Regions from separate parts of the Amorphus sp. MBR-141 genome, predicted to be linked through region 2. Evidence: riboswitches for the same ligand, from Rfam matches in the RefSeq annotation. Region 2 holds a riboswitch; each other region holds the start of a gene.
The links. A riboswitch is a leader RNA that binds a small molecule or an ion and turns the genes downstream of it on or off. The one in region 2 is predicted to bind cobalamin.
Positions count from the first base shown of each region.

Region 1: linked by a shared signal. The riboswitch ahead of ACSSVZ_RS16110 (aromatic ring-hydroxylating oxygenase subunit alpha) and the one ahead of ACSSVZ_RS27450 (ABC transporter substrate-binding protein) in region 2 are both predicted to bind cobalamin.
Region 3: linked by a shared signal. The riboswitch ahead of cobU (bifunctional adenosylcobinamide kinase/adenosylcobinamide-phosphate guanylyltransferase) and the one ahead of ACSSVZ_RS27450 (ABC transporter substrate-binding protein) in region 2 are both predicted to bind cobalamin.

Region 1 covers NZ_JBRJGW010000011.1:156,180-161,860, forward strand. Annotated here, with positions in the region: gene ACSSVZ_RS16100 (ABC transporter substrate-binding protein) at 1-343, opposite strand, end outside; gene ACSSVZ_RS16105 (TonB-dependent receptor plug domain-containing protein) at 343-2,415, opposite strand; cobalamin riboswitch at 2,442-2,645, opposite strand; cobalamin riboswitch at 2,903-3,112, shown strand; gene ACSSVZ_RS16110 (aromatic ring-hydroxylating oxygenase subunit alpha) at 3,232-4,476, shown strand; gene ACSSVZ_RS16115 (2Fe-2S iron-sulfur cluster-binding protein) at 4,485-5,606, shown strand; gene ACSSVZ_RS16120 (hypothetical protein) at 5,609-5,681, shown strand, end outside.
Region 2 covers NZ_JBRJGW010000056.1:1,212-6,892, reverse strand. Annotated here, with positions in the region: gene ACSSVZ_RS27460 (ABC transporter ATP-binding protein) at 1-435, opposite strand, end outside; gene ACSSVZ_RS27455 (FecCD family ABC transporter permease) at 432-1,496, opposite strand; gene ACSSVZ_RS27450 (ABC transporter substrate-binding protein) at 1,493-2,503, opposite strand; cobalamin riboswitch at 2,667-2,886, opposite strand; gene ACSSVZ_RS27445 (conjugal transfer protein TraG) at 3,130-5,166, shown strand; gene ACSSVZ_RS27440 (ribbon-helix-helix domain-containing protein) at 5,283-5,681, shown strand, end outside; gene trbB (P-type conjugative transfer ATPase TrbB) at 5,681-5,681, shown strand, end outside.
Region 3 covers NZ_JBRJGW010000010.1:130,491-136,171, forward strand. Annotated here, with positions in the region: gene phnC (phosphonate ABC transporter ATP-binding protein) at 1-447, shown strand, start outside; gene phnE (phosphonate ABC transporter, permease protein PhnE) at 465-1,259, shown strand; gene phnE (phosphonate ABC transporter, permease protein PhnE) at 1,259-2,074, shown strand; gene ACSSVZ_RS15070 (hypothetical protein) at 2,294-2,539, shown strand; tRNA gene ACSSVZ_RS15075 (tRNA-Asn) at 2,598-2,672, opposite strand; gene ACSSVZ_RS15080 (hypothetical protein) at 2,867-3,145, shown strand; cobalamin riboswitch at 3,256-3,491, shown strand; gene cobU (bifunctional adenosylcobinamide kinase/adenosylcobinamide-phosphate guanylyltransferase) at 3,664-4,209, shown strand; gene cobW (cobalamin biosynthesis protein CobW) at 4,206-5,237, shown strand; gene cobN (cobaltochelatase subunit CobN) at 5,237-5,681, shown strand, end outside.

The DNA.
Region 1 (5,681 bases), on a different contig from region 2:
GGAGATCCACCGCGGCGCGCGTCGTGGAGCGGCCGGCCAGGATCAGATCCGGATCGAGGCGGAGGACTTCTTCGGCCCGGCCGTGGTTGGCCGGGTGGAGCCGGGCCTCCGCCGCCACCGTCGACTGGTCCGGATCCTGGGAGAGGTACGTCACCGACGCGACCTGGTCGGGATCGGCGAGCCGCAGCAGCAGTTCGTCGGCGCACAGATTCATCGAGACGACGCGCGCCGGCGCCGCCGGTGGCCCGTCGGCCGCCGCCGGTCGCGGGCCCGCCGCGGCCGCGAAAGCGACGGTGACGGCCGCGCCGAGCGCGGCCGCCGCATGTCGGCGCATCGGCGCCATCAGAAGGTCAGCTTCACGCCAGCATAGGCGGCGATCCCCTCCGTCCCGTACCCCCACACCTCGTAGTAGTCTTCGTCGAGCAGGTTATCCACCCGCCCGTAGATCTGCGTATGGGGGTTGATGTCGTAGGACGCCGCCAGGTTGACGAGGGTGTAGGCGTCGAGGTCGATGACGGTCTTCTGCGTGTAGGAGGCGTTGTAGACCCAGTCGGTCTGGGCGCCGTTGTAGTCGATGCCGAGGTTGACGTTGGCCCGGCCGTCCAGGAACCGGTAGTTGATGTCGAGGCTGGCGACGTTGCGCGGCCGACGCACCAGCTCCGCGCCCGTGGAATCCCGGCCGTCGGTGTAGGTGTACGACGCCCGCACCGTCAGCGGGTCGATGGGCGTGACCGTCAGGCCGACCTCCACGCCGTCGATCTCGGAGGTGCCCGGCATGTTGATCGAGGTCTGGCCGGAGCCGGTGATCAGGTCGGAGATGCGCTGGTTGAAGTAGGTCGCGTCCGCCACCGCCGTGCCGCCGAAGAGCTCCTGGTCGACACCCACGTCCCACCCGGTCGCCTGCTCGGGCTTCAGGTCCGGGTTGCCCCGATAGGTGTTGGTGTAGCCGTAGAGTTCGAACATCGTCGGGTTCTTCACGCCGGTGCCGAACGAGCCGCGCAGCTTGGTGCCGGTCCGGTCGATGCGGTAGGCCGCCGTCGCGCGGGCGGTGGTGGCGTCCTCGAAGAGCTCGTTGAAATCCTGCCGGACGCTGCCGGTGAGCGTCAGCGCGTCGAACACCTCCAGCTGATACTCGCCGACGAGGCCGGTCGAATGGATCGAGCGGTCGAACGATGCATAGGCGCTGTCGGAGGTCACCGTGTCCTCCTCGTCCTGCACGGCGACCGTGAGCACGTGCTCGGCGTCGGCGATCTCCGGCGTCTCGAAGAAGAAGGTCGACTGGTAGTCGAGCCGGCGCTTCTTGCCCTGGTAGATGCTGGTGACGGTCGTCGGATCGAGATCGCGGTACTTGGTCTTCTGGTCGGTGTAGGTGATCCCGGCCGTCTGCTGCCAGCGCCGCTCGAACAGGCTGAGGCGCGCCTGCAGGCGGCCGTAGAGGTCTTCTCCGACCGAATCCTGCAGCGCGTCGACCGGACCCGTGTGGCCGTAGGCCGGCAGGAAGGCCTCGCTGTCGAGATCGGCCTTGGTGCCGGTGTAGCGGACGACCCCGGTGACGTCGACGAGCTCGTTCGGCGAGACGGTGCCCTTGGCGAAGACGGTGCCGTTGCGATAGCCGTCCTTCTCGGTGTTGCCGAGATCGGAACTGGCCGCCGAGATCCCGTCGGTCTTGAACCCCATCGCGCTGGCGATGAAGTTTGCATGCTCGTTGGCGCCGCTCACCGAGGCGCTGCCGTTGACCGTGCCGAACGAGCCGCCCTCCAGCCGGGCCGAGACCTGGGTGCCGGGCTGCCCGGTGCGGGTGATGATGTTGATGACGCCGCCCACCGCGTCGGAGCCGTAGAGCGCGCTCTGGGGCCCGCGCAGCACCTCGATGCGCTCGATGTCGTCGGCAAGCAGGCTGGAAAAGTCGAATTCGGACCCGAACGCCGGATCGTTCACCGGAATGCCGTCGATGAAGACCTTGGTCTGGTTGCCCTCCGACCCGCGGATGCGGACCTGGGTCAGCTGCCCCGCCGGCCCCGTCCGGTTGACGGCGAGCCCCGGCACCTGGCGCAACGCATCGGTGACGAAGCGGATCTTCTGCTGCCGCAGGTCCGCGCCGGTGATCACCGTGATGGCGCTGCCGACCTTGTCGCGTGCGGTCGGAGCCAGGTTGGCGGTCACCGAGATCTCGGGAAGCGCCACCACGGCGGCGTCGCCCAGGTCGGCGTCCTGGGCATGGGCGGCAAGCGGAAGCGACAGTGACAGCGGGCAGAGAACGGCGGCAAACGCCGCGGCATGGCGAACGGCATCGGGCCGTCCACGGATGGACGTCGGGAAGAAGGTCATGTGGCAGTCCTCGAGCGGCACGCGGCCGGATGGCACGTCACCGCGATCGAGGCGGCTCCATGGGAGGACCATGGAGACCGTACCCATCGAGACACCCCGCCCGATGCGACCGCGCGTGACCACGGATGACGGCAGGTCTCCTGACTCGCGGGTCCTCGTCGCTCCGCTGCCTTCCCAGGGCCGGACCGGCTCCAGTGGCATTCGCGCGGATGACTCGCCGCTCACAGTTGCGGGGGCAGTCGCGGATTCGGCGCGCAGGCGCGCCTCACCGTGTTCCCTATTGAGCCCTTGCGGGCACCGTCGACCGTCAGGGATAGTGGCTGGCGGATCGGAGTCAAGCCGCGCGCAGGCAGGCTTGCTTTTCAACGCCTTGGCCCCGCCGCGGCGGCCCTCGCCCGACCCTCGGGCCACGTCCGTCCGGGCCGTTCTTTCGCGATTCCCGCCAGCACCAGGCCGCCTCCGCGGGCCCCGACCGCGCCATGGGCCGCCCCGTTCCCGGCCACGCCGGCGCGCCCATGTCGCCGGTCGTCCATGCGACGTCGCTTTTGCGCGCGCCCCGCCTTGCGCGCCGGGCGATGGTGGCCGGGTTCAGGGTGCCCGGTCCTCGCTTGGAAGGCCGGGAGAATTGGGAATCCGGTGAAAATCCGGAGCTGCCCCCGCAACGGTCAAGGGAGTCAACGTCGCGACAGGGAGTTCCACTGGGCAGATGCCTGGGAAGGAATCGCGACGGTCCTCGAAGAGACGCTCCTTCAGCCCGGAAACCAGCCCCGAACGGTGACACGTCCCGACTGATCGCGGTGGGCGATCGGGTCCTTGCCTTGCGGAAGCATCGTCTCTCCGCGCGGGCCGGTTCCCTTCCGTCCGCGCCGCGCTCTGCGGGCCCAGCCGAGGATGGACGGGGACATGGGTTCACGCGACGACATCTTGAACCGGATCGCGGCGCGCCGCCCGGGCTACAGCCTCGATCAGCCCTTCTACACCGATCCGGACTGGTTCGCCGCCGACCTCCAGCACGTCTGGTACCGCGAGTGGCTGTTCGTCGGCCACGCGTGCGAGCTCGCCCGTCCCGGCGCCTTCTTCACGCTGCAGGTGGGCGACTATCCGGTGATCGTCGTGCGCGACCGCGAGGGGCGCATCCGTGCCTTCCACAACGCCTGCCGCCACCGCGGCTCGCGCATCTGTTCCGCCGCCAGGGGCACTTCGGCGCGGCTCGTCTGCCCCTACCACCAGTGGACCTACGACCTCGACGGCCGCCTCGTCTTCGCCCGCCAGATGGGCGACGGCTTCGATCCCGCCGCCTTCGGCCTCAAGCCGGTCGCCTGCGAGGCCGTCGCCGGCTACGTGTTCCTGTCGCTCGCCGACGCGCCGGCCGACTTCGCCCCCACCCGGGCGCTGATCGAGCCCTACCTCGCGCCGCACCGCCTGCAGGACGCGAAGGTCGCCTTCGAGACGACCATCGTGGAGAAGGGCAACTGGAAGCTCGTCTGGGAGAACAACCGCGAGTGCTACCACTGCTCGGCCAACCATCCCGAGCTCTGCAAGACCTACCCGGAAGCGCCGGGCGTCACCGGCGTCGCCGGGGCGATGGACGACCCGGAGATCGCCGCCCACTGGGCCGCCTGCGAGGCCCGCGGCCTGCCCGCCGCCTTCCGCATGGCCGAGGGCGGCGCCAGCCGCATCACCCGCATGCCGCTCCTCGGCGAGGCGGTCAGCTACACCCTGTCCGGCCGCGCCGCGGTGAAGCGGCCCCTTTCCGCCGCCGTCGGCTCCGCCCGCATCGGCGCCATGCTGCTGTTCCACTATCCGACCACCTGGAACCACATCCTGTCGGACCACGCCGTCACCTTCCGGGTGCTGCCGCTGGGGCCGGAGGAGACCGCCGTCACCACCAAGTGGCTCGTCGACCGGGAGGCGGTGGAAGGCGTCGACTACGACCTCGCCGAGCTCACCCACGTGTGGACCGAGACCAACGACCAGGACCGCCGCATCGTCGAGGAGAACGCCTTCGGCATCCGCTCGCCCGCATACGAGCCCGGCCCCTACTCCCCCGAGCACGAAGGCGGCGTCGAGCAGTTCGTCGACTGGTACTGCCGGACCATGGCCGCGCGCCTCGCCGAGGGCGCCTCCGCCGCCCTGCGCGTCGCCTGAGCCCCGCCATGCTGGACACCATCGCCGCCGCGCCCGGGAGCCTCTACCGGCATCTCGACGAGATGCAGCCCTGGAACGACCATCTCCAGGTGCTGGAGTGCATTTCGGTGACCGACGAGGCGCCGGACGTGAAGACATTCGCGTTCCGCTCCGACAACCAGACCTGGTTCCGCTACAAGCCCGGCCAGTTCGTCACCCTGGAACTCCCCGTCGGCGACGAGCCGCTGCTGCGCACCTACACGCTGTCGTCCAGCCCCTCGCGGCCGTTCTCCATCGCGGTGACGGTGAAGGCCCAGGCGGCGAGCCTCGGCACGCGCTGGATGTTCGACCATCTCGAGCCCGGCCAGCACATCAAGGCCTACGGCCCGGCCGGCGGCTTTTCCATGCACGAGCATCCGGCCGGAAAATACTTCTTCCTGTCGGCCGGGTCGGGCATCACGCCGATGATGTCGATGCTGCGCTGGCTGAACGACTGCGCGCCGCTCAACGACGTCGCCTTCGTCAACTGCGCGCGGCGGCCGGAGGAGATCATCTTCCGCTCCGAGCTGGAGCTGATCTCCACCCGCATGCCGGCGCTGCAGCTGGGCTTCCTCGTCGAGGAGCGCACCAACCGGCTGTCCTGGTTCGGCCCCACCGGCCGCATCGACACCGTGCGGCTCGGCCTGCTGGTGCCCGATTTCGCCGAGCGCGAGATCTTCTGCTGCGGGCCCGATCCGTTCATGCGCCAGGTGCGCGGCATGCTCCAGGCCTCCGGCTTCGACATGGCGCGCTACCACCAGGAGAGCTTCGGATCCGGACCGATCGAGCCGGTGCCGGCGCCGCTCGCCGAGGCCTCCGACGGGCTGCTGCCCTCCGAGCCGCCGGAGATGGCGACCACCCGCGTCCGCTTCGCCCTCTCCGACGTCGACGCGGAGGCGCTGCCCGGCCAGTCGATCCTGCAGACGGCCCGCGCCTCGGGCGTGCGCATCCCGGCCGCCTGCGAGCTCGGGCTCTGCGGAACCTGCAAGATCCGCTGCGAGGGACCCGTCGAGATGACCCACAACGGCGGCATCCTCGACGACGAGGTCGCCGACGGCTACGTGCTCGCCTGCTGCTCCCGCCCGCGCGGGCCGATCTCGGTCGAGGCCTGAGCATGCCGCCGCCCCGGCCATGCCGCTCCTCCACCGCAACGGCTGACGCTGCGGCGGCGGACGCAGCCGCCACGG
Region 2 (5,681 bases):
CTGACGCTCGCCGCCAGACAGCGTGTGCCAGAGCCGCTGTTCAAACCCGGCCATGCCGACATCGGCAAGCGCCTTCGCTACCTTGGCGCTGTCTTCCTCCCGCCAGGGGCGCAAGGGGGAAAGAAACGGGATACGCCCGAGCTCGACAGCCTCGCGCACCGTGATCCGGTCCGAGGTCTCGGCCTGCTGTTCCACCAGCGCCAGACGGTGCGCCCGGCTTCGCGCCGTCATCTTCGACATCGGGGCATCATCGAGAGTAACGCTTCCCTCGTCCGGCTTGCTCAGCCCTGCCAGACAGCGCATCAGGGTCGATTTTCCCGACCCGTTCGGCCCAATGAGCCCAAGGCACTCACCGGACCTCAATTGAAACGAAACGTTGCGCAGGATCGCCCTGCCCTGCACCGTGACCGAAACGTTCTTGGCAGCGAGCGTCATCTGTTGCGTCCTCCACGTATCAGGATAATGGCAAAGGCGGGCGCGCCGACAAGGGCGGTGATGATACCGATCGGCAAGACCTGTCCCGGCACGATCACCCGCGAGATTACATCGGCGGCGATCAGAAAGACCGCGCCGCAAAGGGCCGAAGCCGGCACCAGCCTGTCATGCCGCGTTCCCACCACAAACCGCATGGCATGCGGGATCACCAGCCCGACAAACCCGATGGAGCCAACCTTCGAGACCATGACCCCGACCATCATGGCGGTGACGGCAATCAGCGTTCCGCGAACCTGGCGAACGTTTATTCCCAGCGAGGCCGCGCTATCGGCGCCGAAGGTGAAGGCGTCGAGCGCGCGGCGGTGCCATATACAGACCGCGCACCCCACAAGGGCGGCCAGCATCGTGGCGGGCACATCCTCCCAGCGAACGCCCGAAAGATTGCCCATCAGCCAGAACATGATGCCGCGCGCCTGCTCGGCATTGGCGGATTTGGCGATGATGAAGGCGGTCAGCGCGTTGAACATCTGCGATCCGGCGATCCCGGCAAGGATGATGGCAGCGGCGGCCTGCGTTGCACGTCCGCCGCCCGACCCGCCGGATACGGCATGGGCTAGAAGGACCACCGAACCAAACGCCATGAGCGCCCCCGCCAATGCCCCCAAGGACATGGAGATGACGCCGGCACCGATACCGGCCACGCTGACCAGCACCGCGCCGGTGGAGGCTCCGGCGGATAGTCCCATGAGATAGGGATCGGCGAGAGGATTGCGCAACAGCGCCTGCAGGACCACACCAGTCAGCGCCAACCCCGCGCCACAGGCCGCCGCTACGATGGCCCGGCTCAACCGGTAACTCCAGATGATACCTTCGTCGATCCGGTCAACCGCATAGCCTGCATCCCACAACCGGTTGGCAATGGTTTGCAGGACCACATCGAAGGCAATATTCGTCTCGCCGATGGCGGTGCCCGCAAGCAACGCCAGGAGCAGAATCAGCGGCGCAAGCCAGAGCCATGTTAGGCTCTGGCCCCGCGGCAGGGGTAGAGCATCGCCGCTCATTCCTGCCCCTTGATCGCTGCGATTGCCTCGGCAAGTTTTTCAATCCCGTCAACGAGGCGCAGGGAAGGGGCGATCTCCTGCGGATCGAGCGGGACGATACGATCATTCTCCACCGCGTCCATGAAGCGCGTAACGGGGTCCTCCCTGAGAAAGTCGCGCTTCACGTCGATTGCATCCAGCGGGTAGCGGCGGCGTGCCAGATCGGGGGCGATGATCATGGTCGGATTGGCGCGCGCGATGGTTTCCCAGCCAACCGTCGGCCAATCGTCGATGATGTCGACAACATTCGTGACGCCAAGCGTCCGCGCCATGTAGCCCTGCACGCCGTTTTGTCCAGCCACCCAGGGGTCGCTTTCCCGGGATGCGGAGGAGTACCAGAAGACAGCGGAAATCCCCTCGCCAACATCCGCGACGCGCGCCTTCGCGCCAGCTTCGCGCGCCTTGAGATCGGCGATCAATGCCGCACCGCGTTCGTTTCGATCGAAAATCCGCGCCAGATCGGCAACCCCGTGATAAACTTGGTCGAGAACAAACGGCTTGTAGCGCGCGCCCGCGCCGCCGCTCGCCCCGGGGCCGATATCCGTGCATTGGTCCGGCAGCACATAGACCTCGATACCGAGATCCGCGAACTGCTCGGGCGTGCCGATGCGGCCGTTCGGGCCAATGGAGTTGATCAGATCGGCAATGACCAGTTGCGGGCGCTTGGCCACGATGCTTTCGAAGCTTGGCTCATTGTCACCCAGCCGCTCGATCCCCGCATTGACATCAGCAAATTGCTCCCACACATCGCTGCGCCAAAGTGCAGTGCCCTTCACGACATCGGCAAGACCCAGAGAATAAAGCAACTCCGTTCCGCCCTGGCCGATGGAAACAACGCGATCCGGCGCGTTTTCAAATGTGATTTCCTGTCCGCAATTTTCAATCGTCAGCGGATATTGTGTCGGCTCTGCCTGTGCAGTGGAAGTGACCGCTCCCAGAATGAATGCGGAAATGATGTAGGTCTTCATGAGGGCTCTTCCTCCCCGTAACAAGTCAGGCGGAGACGTGGATTCCATTGACGGACTCCAGCCTTGTGGTCACTTTGCCTGGCTTGAAAGGAGATACTTCCAACCGCAGGCGGCGAAAGTCACCGCTGCGGGAACCCCGCCCGACTCCGCGCCCCGCGGTTCGGTGAGTGACACGCTTGCGGCAGGTCTCCTGACTTCGCGGGTCCTAGCCTTATGCGCCGCCTTCCCGACATTTCGTCAGTGGCTAATGGCGCAAAGACTCGCCGCTTACAGTTGCGGGGGCAGTCACGGATTTGGCGCCTGATGGCTACACCACACCGTGTTCCCTTTTAATCCCTCCCGCCGCGTGGGGCGGGACAGGAACCGAAGCTGGCCGAAAGTAAAACACGGAGTACAGGAGGCGTGTCAATCGCAAATGATTTTGTCGCAGGGCATTTATCCCGGTGACCTTACGACTTCTGTCTATATTCATGGTGCTTCCCCATTGCTGCTCATAATGAAAGCACAATCGACAAAAGCCAATCCACGTGCGGTTCATCGCATTCCAGCGTACATAAAAGCCATAAGCGTTCCCGGCGTTCTGGGCGAATCTCGTTCCGTGTGCCTCAAGCAGCGGAACGACGTTCATGACTCCCACAAAGCTCCTCATCGGTCAGATCGCGGTCGTCTTCGCCATAGTCATCCTGGGGGTGTGGACGGCGACACAGTGGTGCGCCGACATGTTGGGTTACCAGGCGCAGCTCGGTAGCCCGTGGTTTGTCCTGTTCGGCTGGCCGGTCTTTGAGCCGTGGAAGCTATTCGAGTGGTGGTATTTCTACGAGGCCTATGCGCCGGAGGTGTTCGACAAGGCCGGGATGCTGGCAGCGGGCAGCGGCTTCATGGGGTGTGCCGCCGCCATCGCCGGCTCCCTGTGGCGGGCGCGGCAGAGCCGGCTCGTCACCACTTACGGGTCGTCGCGCTGGGCCGTGAAGGGGGAGATCGAGAAAGCGGGACTGTTTCGTCCGGCGGGCGTGTTCCTCGGCCGGCTGAAGGACCAATACCTGCGCCATGACGGGCCGGAGCATGTCATGGCTTTTGCGCCGACGCGATCCGGCAAGGGCGTCGGCCTCGTCGTGCCGACGCTGCTGACCTGGACCGGCTCGGCGGTGATCCACGACATCAAGGGCGAGAATTGGCAGCTCACGGCCGGCTGGCGGTCGAAGTTCTCCCATTGCCTGCTGTTCAATCCGACCGACCCGCGCTCCGCCCGCTATAATCCATTGCTGGAGGTGCGCAAGGGGCCGGACGAGGTGCGCGACGTCCAGAACATCGCCGATATCCTGGTCGATCCCGAGGGCGCGCTCGAACGCCGGAACCATTGGGAAAAGACCAGTCACGCCTTGCTGGTCGGCGCCATCCTGCACGTGCTGTACGCCGAGGAGGAGAAGACGCTGGCGCGCGTCGCCACCTTTCTGTCTGATCCGCGCCGGTCCTTCGCCGCGACGCTGCGGCGCATGATGGCGACCAACCATCTCGGCACGCCGGAGAACCCGAGCGTCCATCCGGTCGTGGCCTCGGCCGCGCGTGAGGTGCTGAACAAGTCGGAGAACGAGCGCTCGGGTGTGCTCTCCACCGCCATGTCCTTCCTCGGCCTCTATCGCGACCCTACCGTCGCGGCGACGACCTCGGCCTGCGACTGGCGCATTGCCGATCTCATGGATGCCGAACATCCGGTCTCGCTCTATCTGGTCATTCCGCCCTCGGACATCTCCCGGACCAAGCCGCTGGTGCGGCTGGTCCTGAACCAGATCGGGCGGCGGTTGACCGAGCGGCTGGAAGGAGACCCGAAGAAGACCCGCAGGCATCAGCTCATAATGATGCTCGACGAGTTCCCGGCGCTGGGGCGGCTCGATTTCTTCGAAACGGCGCTCGCGTTCATGGCCGGGTATGGCATCCGCGCCTACCTCATTGCGCAGTCGCTCAATCAGATATCCAAGGCATATGGCGAGAACAACGCCATTCTCGACAACTGCCATGTGCGCGTCGCCTTTTCATCAAACGATGAGCGGACGGCGAAGCGCATCTCCGACGCCCTCGGCACGGCGACGGAACTCAGGGCGCAGCGCAACTATGCCGGCCACCGGCTGGCGCCGTGGCTGTCGCATGTCATGGTCAGCCGCCAGGAGACGGCGCGGCCGTTGCTTACGCCCGGCGAGGTGATGCAATTGCCGTCCGCGGACGAGCTGGTGCTGGTCTCCGGTCTGACGCCGATCCGGGCGAAGAAACTCCGCTATTACGAAGATCGGAACTTTACCCAGCGTGTTCTGCCGGCCCCACATCTTTCCGAAGGTGGCTACGAGGACAAACCGGCATCGCGCCCCGACGACTGGAGCGGCCAGGTGCGCGATACCGACGACCGCCTGATGCCTTCCGACGAAGACGGTACCCGGCACGGTTCTCTTGTCGAGGAAGGCGGGCTCCAGCAGCAACGCCACCCGGGCTTGGCGGAAGAAGAGGTCGCGAAGCCCGTCGAGCCGGGGCAGCCGGATATTCCGGGGCTTGACGCGGACGAGTCGGATGTCGTCGCCGACAAGCGCGCCCTGGATCGGCTGTCGAAGCCGGCGCGCGTCTATGGCGTTAACGAAGCGATGGGGCCGGAGAAGGATATGCTCGAAGGATTCTGATCCCGCGCAAGCATCCGCATGTGATCGCATTCCGTCGTACATAAAGGCCGTAAGAGATTCCGGCGCATCCGGCGATCCTTGTCCTGACTTTTTCAAGACCGTCAGGGCAAGACTGCATGAAGCCGCGCCACAACATCTACATCGACGAGGAGACGAGCGCCGAGCTCGAAGCGCTGGCGGCCAAGCCCGGCGCCTCCAAATCCGCGATCATCACCGATGCGATCCGCCATTACATCCGGCACCGCGGCGCTCATGCGCTCGATGAGGCGCTGAGGATCCGCCTCGACCGGCTGACGCGCGAGAACAACCTGATCCGGCGCGACATCGATGTCCTGACCGAGAGCCTTGCCTTCTTCGTGCGGCTCTACCTCACTTTCAATGCGCACACGCCGATCCCGGACAAGGCGACGCAGGCGGTTGCGCAGGAACGCTACCAGAAATTCGTTGAGCAGGTTGGCCGCCAGATCGCGGGCGGCAAGCGCTCGCTCGGCCCCAGGGACGGGGAGGAAAACCCA
Region 3 (5,681 bases), on a different contig from region 2:
GGCGATCATGTCGACAAGCGCGCCGATGCTCTCTCCGGCGGGCAGCGCCAGCGGGTCGGTATCGCACGCGCCCTGGAGCAGGATCCCGAGATCCTTCTCGTCGACGAACCGACAGCCAGCCTCGATCCCAAGACCTCCCGACAGATCATGCGGCTCATCTGCGAGATTTGCGAGGAGCGGAATCTTCCCGCCGTCATCAACATCCACGACGTCGTCCTCGCGCGCCAGTTCGCGCAACGCATTGTCGGGTTGCGCGCCGGTGAAGTGGTGTTCGACGGACCGCCCGCCGAACTCGACAACGCGGCACTGACGTCAATCTACGGCGACGAAGACTGGACCGCCATGCAGCGGCAGGCCGAAGAGGACGCGAAGGAAGACGCGCTCGATCGCGTTCTGGACACCGCACCGGAAGAAAAGGCAGAGGAACGCATGGCGGGCCTGGCGTGAGCGCCCCCGCCGCGCCGATGGCCGGGCGCCGCTGGCGACGCCCGCCCCTTCTCATACAAGCTCGCCACTGGCGCATCATCGTCTATGGCGGACTGCTCCTGTACCTGGCACTCGGTGTAGGTTCGCTCGAGGTCAACTGGCAGCGCATCTACGAAGGCACGGAACGGGGCTGGCGCTTCATCCAGGGCTTCCTGACGCCGGACTTCACCCGGCGGTGGGGGGATATCGTCCAGGGCTTCGAGGAGAGCCTGACGATGACCGTCACCTCCACCGTGGTCGGCGTTTTGATCTCGATCCCGATCGGCATTGGTGCGGCGCGCAACCTGTCGCCGCTTCCCGTGTACTACATCTGCCGCGGCATCATTGCCGTCTCCCGCGCCTTCCAGGAGATCATCGTCGCAATCATCTTCGTCGCGATGTTCGGCTTTGGTCCTTTCGCCGGCTTTCTCACGCTCAGCTTCGCTACGATCGGTTTCCTGGCGAAGCTTCTCGCCGAGGATATCGAGGACATCGACGAGGCGCAGGCCGAGGCCGTGCGGGCGACCGGCGCGAGCTGGTTCCAGCTGATCAACTATGCGATCCAGCCGCAGGTCATGCCGCGGCTTATCGGCCTGTCGCTCTATCGCCTCGACATCAATTTCCGGGAATCCGCCGTGATCGGAATCGTCGGCGCGGGCGGCATCGGTGCGACGCTCAACACCTCGATGGAACGCTACGCCTACGACACCGCCGCAGCCATCATGATTCTGATCATCCTCGTCGTGATGCTCGCCGAATACGCGTCCAGCCACGTACGCAAGTGGGTCCAGTGATGTCGTTGGCTACCCCCCCTGCCGGCCGGGAATGGCATCGGCGGACATCGACCCAGCAGCTCATCCTGTGGACGGGATGGCTCGTCCTCGTGGCACTCTTCGTCTTCTGCTGGCAGGTGATGACGGAGCACACGATCTGGGCCTTCGTCTGGGACGCGCCGCGCCAGGCGGCCGACCTCCTGTCGCGGATGGCCGACCCGCGCTTCGGCTATGTCCAGGAACTCTGGTGGCCGCTCTGGGAGACGATCAACATTGCCACGCTCGGCACGCTGCTGGCGGTCGTGTTCGCGGTGCCGCTGGCGTTCCTGGCGGCCCGCAACACGACGCCCAGCGCCACGCTGGTGCGACCCGTCGCGCTTCTCATCATTGTCTCCTCCCGCTCGATCAACTCGATCATCTGGGGGCTGCTGCTCGTCGCCATCATCGGGCCGGGGCAGGTCGCCGGAATCATGGCGATCATGCTCCGCTCGCTCGGCTTCATCGGGAAGCTCCTCTACGAAGCGATTGAGGAGATCGATGCTTCCCAGGTCGAGGCGGTCGAGGCGACGGGCGCATCACGCATCCAGGTGATGGACTACGCGATCGTCCCGCAGATCCTGCCCGCCTTCGCCGGCATTACCGTCTTCCGCTGGGACATCAACATTCGCGAGGCCACCGTCCTCGGCCTGGTCGGGGCGGGAGGGCTGGGTCTGAAGCTCCAGTCCTCGCTCAACATGCTCGCGTGGAACCAGGTGACCGTCATTTTCGCCTTGATCCTCCTGACCGTCGTCGTCTCGGAGTGGGTCTCCGCGAAAGTCCGGCAGGCCATTATCTGACGCGCAGAAACGCCCCGACCAGTCTCGCAGGTCCCCATCCGCCGAATGGCAAACAGCCGTTGGCGTCGAACGTCTCGTCGAGCCAGTCGAGGACACGTGCGTTCGGCAGCGAGCGGTTCTGCATCCCGCAATGTCCGTCTGCACCGTCAGCGCCGGTGAAGCGCATCAGGGTCTTGTCGCAGGTGAGCGCGGCCCTGAAGGCGCTGCGAGGAGGCGGGGGTGCCCGGGCGCGCTCATGGCCTGCGAAAGGCGGCGGCGCGGCTTGCGGCGCTGGGCTGCCCGGACCGCGAGATCATGGCGGTGACCGGTCACACGACGACGAAGGAGATCGATCGATACACGCGATCGGCGCGTCAGCGGGTCCTGGCGCAGTCGGCCTTCAACCGGCTCGAAGCGGAGCATGACCACCCGCAAGACGGCTCGGCGGAGACGGCCGCATCGGGCCGCACGTTTGAAAGGGTGTGAACCCGTCCGGGCCGCACTCCTTGCAGGGCATTGATTTTAAATGGGAAATTGGAAGAAGTGGCTCCCCGGGCCGGATTCGAACCAGCGACCGATCGGTTAACAGCCGATTGCTCTACCACTGAGCTACCGAGGAACAGGGCCACGTCTTTCTTTCGGAGGCTCGCTATATCAAGCCTTCCCGGCGTTGCCAAGCCCGCCCATCTCTATGTTGGCGCGCTGGCTGTGGATGCAAGGCCGTGGCGGCGGGTCGAACGGCCGGTTTGCCGCCGGTTGGGCCGGCGCGCGGCACGGACGCGCATGCCGGGGTCTGGTGAGGATGGAACGTCGATGACGCATGTCAGGCTCGGGCGCAGACGCCTCCCCCTGCCGCGCTCGCGGCCGGTGCGGATGGGCGCCGGCGTGGCGCTGATTCTCGGCGGCGTGCTGGGGTTCCTGCCGATTCTCGGCTTCTGGATGCTGCCGCTCGGCGTCATCGTGCTGTCCGTCGACAGCCCCGCCATGCGGCGGCTGCGGCGTCGCAGCGAGGTCTGGTGGGGGCGCAAGGGGCCGCTCGCCGGCAAGGCGCGCCCCGGGCCCGCAGACGACCGCGCCGGCCCGCCCGCCTGAGGCGGAGGGCCTGGTCCGTCCGGTCGGGGGCGCGCCGGATGCCTCGAAATCGCCGGCACCGACCGATGGTGCGGGCCCGGCCGATCGGCGCACCCCGATTGCATGGCCGCCTCATTTCTTGCATGGTCGGCGGGTGCTTCGGTGAGCGGACGGCCTGTCCGTCGGCTCTTCGGGAATGCGGTGAGCGGCGCCTGTCGGGCGCGCGAGGCCGCAGCTGCCCCCGCAACTGTAAGCGGCGAGCCCTTTCTCCCCGGCGGTCCCGACCGCCAGCCACTGGGAAACCGGGAAGGCGGAGGAGGGGTCGTGACCCGCGAGCCAGGAGACCGGCCGAGCGCGCACGACTTCATCCCGGGCCGTCGGGTGGACGGCTCATGGAGGCTCGCTATGTCTGATCCGGCGCTGTCCGGCCCCGTTTTCCGTGTCAATTTTGTCCGCCGTGCCCCGCTGGCGCGTCGTGCCCCGGCTTCGCTGGACGCCCCCGTTGCAGGGCGGCTGCGGACGCATCGCGCGAGGCGCCGATGAGCGCGGCTGCGACCGTGCTGGTGCTGGGCGGCGCGCGCTCCGGCAAGAGTTCCTATGCCGAATCCCTGGTCGAGGCCTCCGGCCGCACCCAGGTCTACCTCGCCACCGCCGGTGCCCCCCGCGACGGCGAAATGGCCGACCGCATCGCCCGTCACGTCGCCCGGCGCGGCGACCGCTGGCGCACCGTCGACGCGCCGCTGGAGCTGGCGGCGGCGCTCCGCGACGCCTCCCGGCCCGACACCGCGATCCTCGTCGACTGCGCCACCCTGTGGCTGGCGAACCTCCTGGAGGCCGGCCGCGATCCCGACGCATCCGTCGCCGACCTCGCCGGAGCGATCGCCGGGCTGCCCGGTCCGGTGGTGGTCGTCACCAACGAGGTCGGCCACGGCATCGTGCCGGAGAACGCGCTCGCCCGCAGCTTCCGCGACCATCACGGCCGCATGAACCAGCGCCTGGCTGCCGCCATGGACCACGTGGTCCTGATGGTCGCCGGCCGCGCGCTCATCCTTCCCAAATCCCCATCCCCGGAGATCGTGCTTTGACCCTTGCACCCCGCATCCCCGCCACCATCGTCACCGGCTTCCTCGGGGCGGGCAAGACGACCCTGATCCGGCGCCTGCTGGAGCGCGCCGACGGCAAGCGCATCGCCGTCATCGTCAACGAGTTCGGCGACCTCGGCTTCGACGGCGGGCTGGTCGCCGAATGCGTCGATCCCGACTGCGCCGACGAGGACGTCATCGAGCTCACCAACGGCTGCATCTGCTGCACCGTCGCCGACGACTTCCTGCCCACCATCGAGGCGCTGCTCGACCGGGCGGTGCCGCCGGACCACATCGTCATCGAGACCTCGGGCCTGGCGCTGCCGCAGCCGCTGGTCGGCGCGTTCGCCTGGCCGACCGTCAAGACCCGCGTCACCGTCGACGGCGTCGTCACGCTGGTCGACGCCCACGCCCTGTCGGAGGGCCGGCTTGCCGCCGATCTCGCCGCCGTCGAGGCGCGCCGCAAGGCCGATCCGGCGCTCGATCACGAAAGCCCCATCGAGGAGCTGTTCGAGGACCAGCTCACCTGCGCCGATCTCGTCGTGCTCACCAAGACCGATCTCGTCGACGCGGCGGCGCTTGCCGGCGTGCGCGACCAGATCGCCGGCCGCATCCGGGCCGGCGTGCAGACCGTCGAGGGCCGTGCCGGCGAGGTGCCGGTCGACGTGCTGTTCGGCATCGTCGCGGCCGCGGAGGAGGATGTCGCCGCCCGCGCCGGTCATCACGGGGTGGACCATGACCACGAGCATGACGATTTCGATTCCTTCGTCGTCCTGCCGGCCCCCTTCGCCGACGTCGACGGCGCCCGCGCCTGGGTGGAGACCATCGTCGGCCGCGACGACGTGCTGCGGGTGAAGGGACGCCTCGCCATTGCGGGTCGACCTGCACCCCTGGTCGTCCAGGCGGTCGGCCCGCGCATCGAAACCTGGTTCGGGCGTCCGGGCGAGGCGGCCGGCGGGGTCGTGGTGATCGGCGCCCACGACATGGACCGCAGCGCGCTCGAGGGGCTGATGGCGCCCGCGTCGGCCTGATGCATCTTCTCGCCGCGCGCTCCACCGCCATCGAAAGCGCCGACGAGGCGGTCGACCTCGACCTGAGCCCGGCCGAGATCGTCATCCTGTCGGCCGCCGATTCCGAGCTTTCGGCCTTCGCCGAGGCCGCCGAGGCGCTGCCCGACGACTTTCCGAGCCTGCGGCTGGCGAGCCTGGTCACGCTCGCCCATCCGCTGTCGGTGGACCTGGCGTTGGAGAAGACCTTCCGGCACGCCAGGCTGGTCATCGTGCGGCTGCTCGGCGGCACGGCCTACTGGCCCCACGGCGTCGATGCCCTGGAGACGCTCGCCCGCCAGAGCGACGTGCGACTGGCGATCGTGCCCGGCGAGGCGCGCTGGTCGGAGGCGCTGGCGAAGCTCGGCACCGTCGGCGAGGACGATGCGCGCACCTTCTGGCGCTACTGCGTGGAGGGCGGGGCGCGCA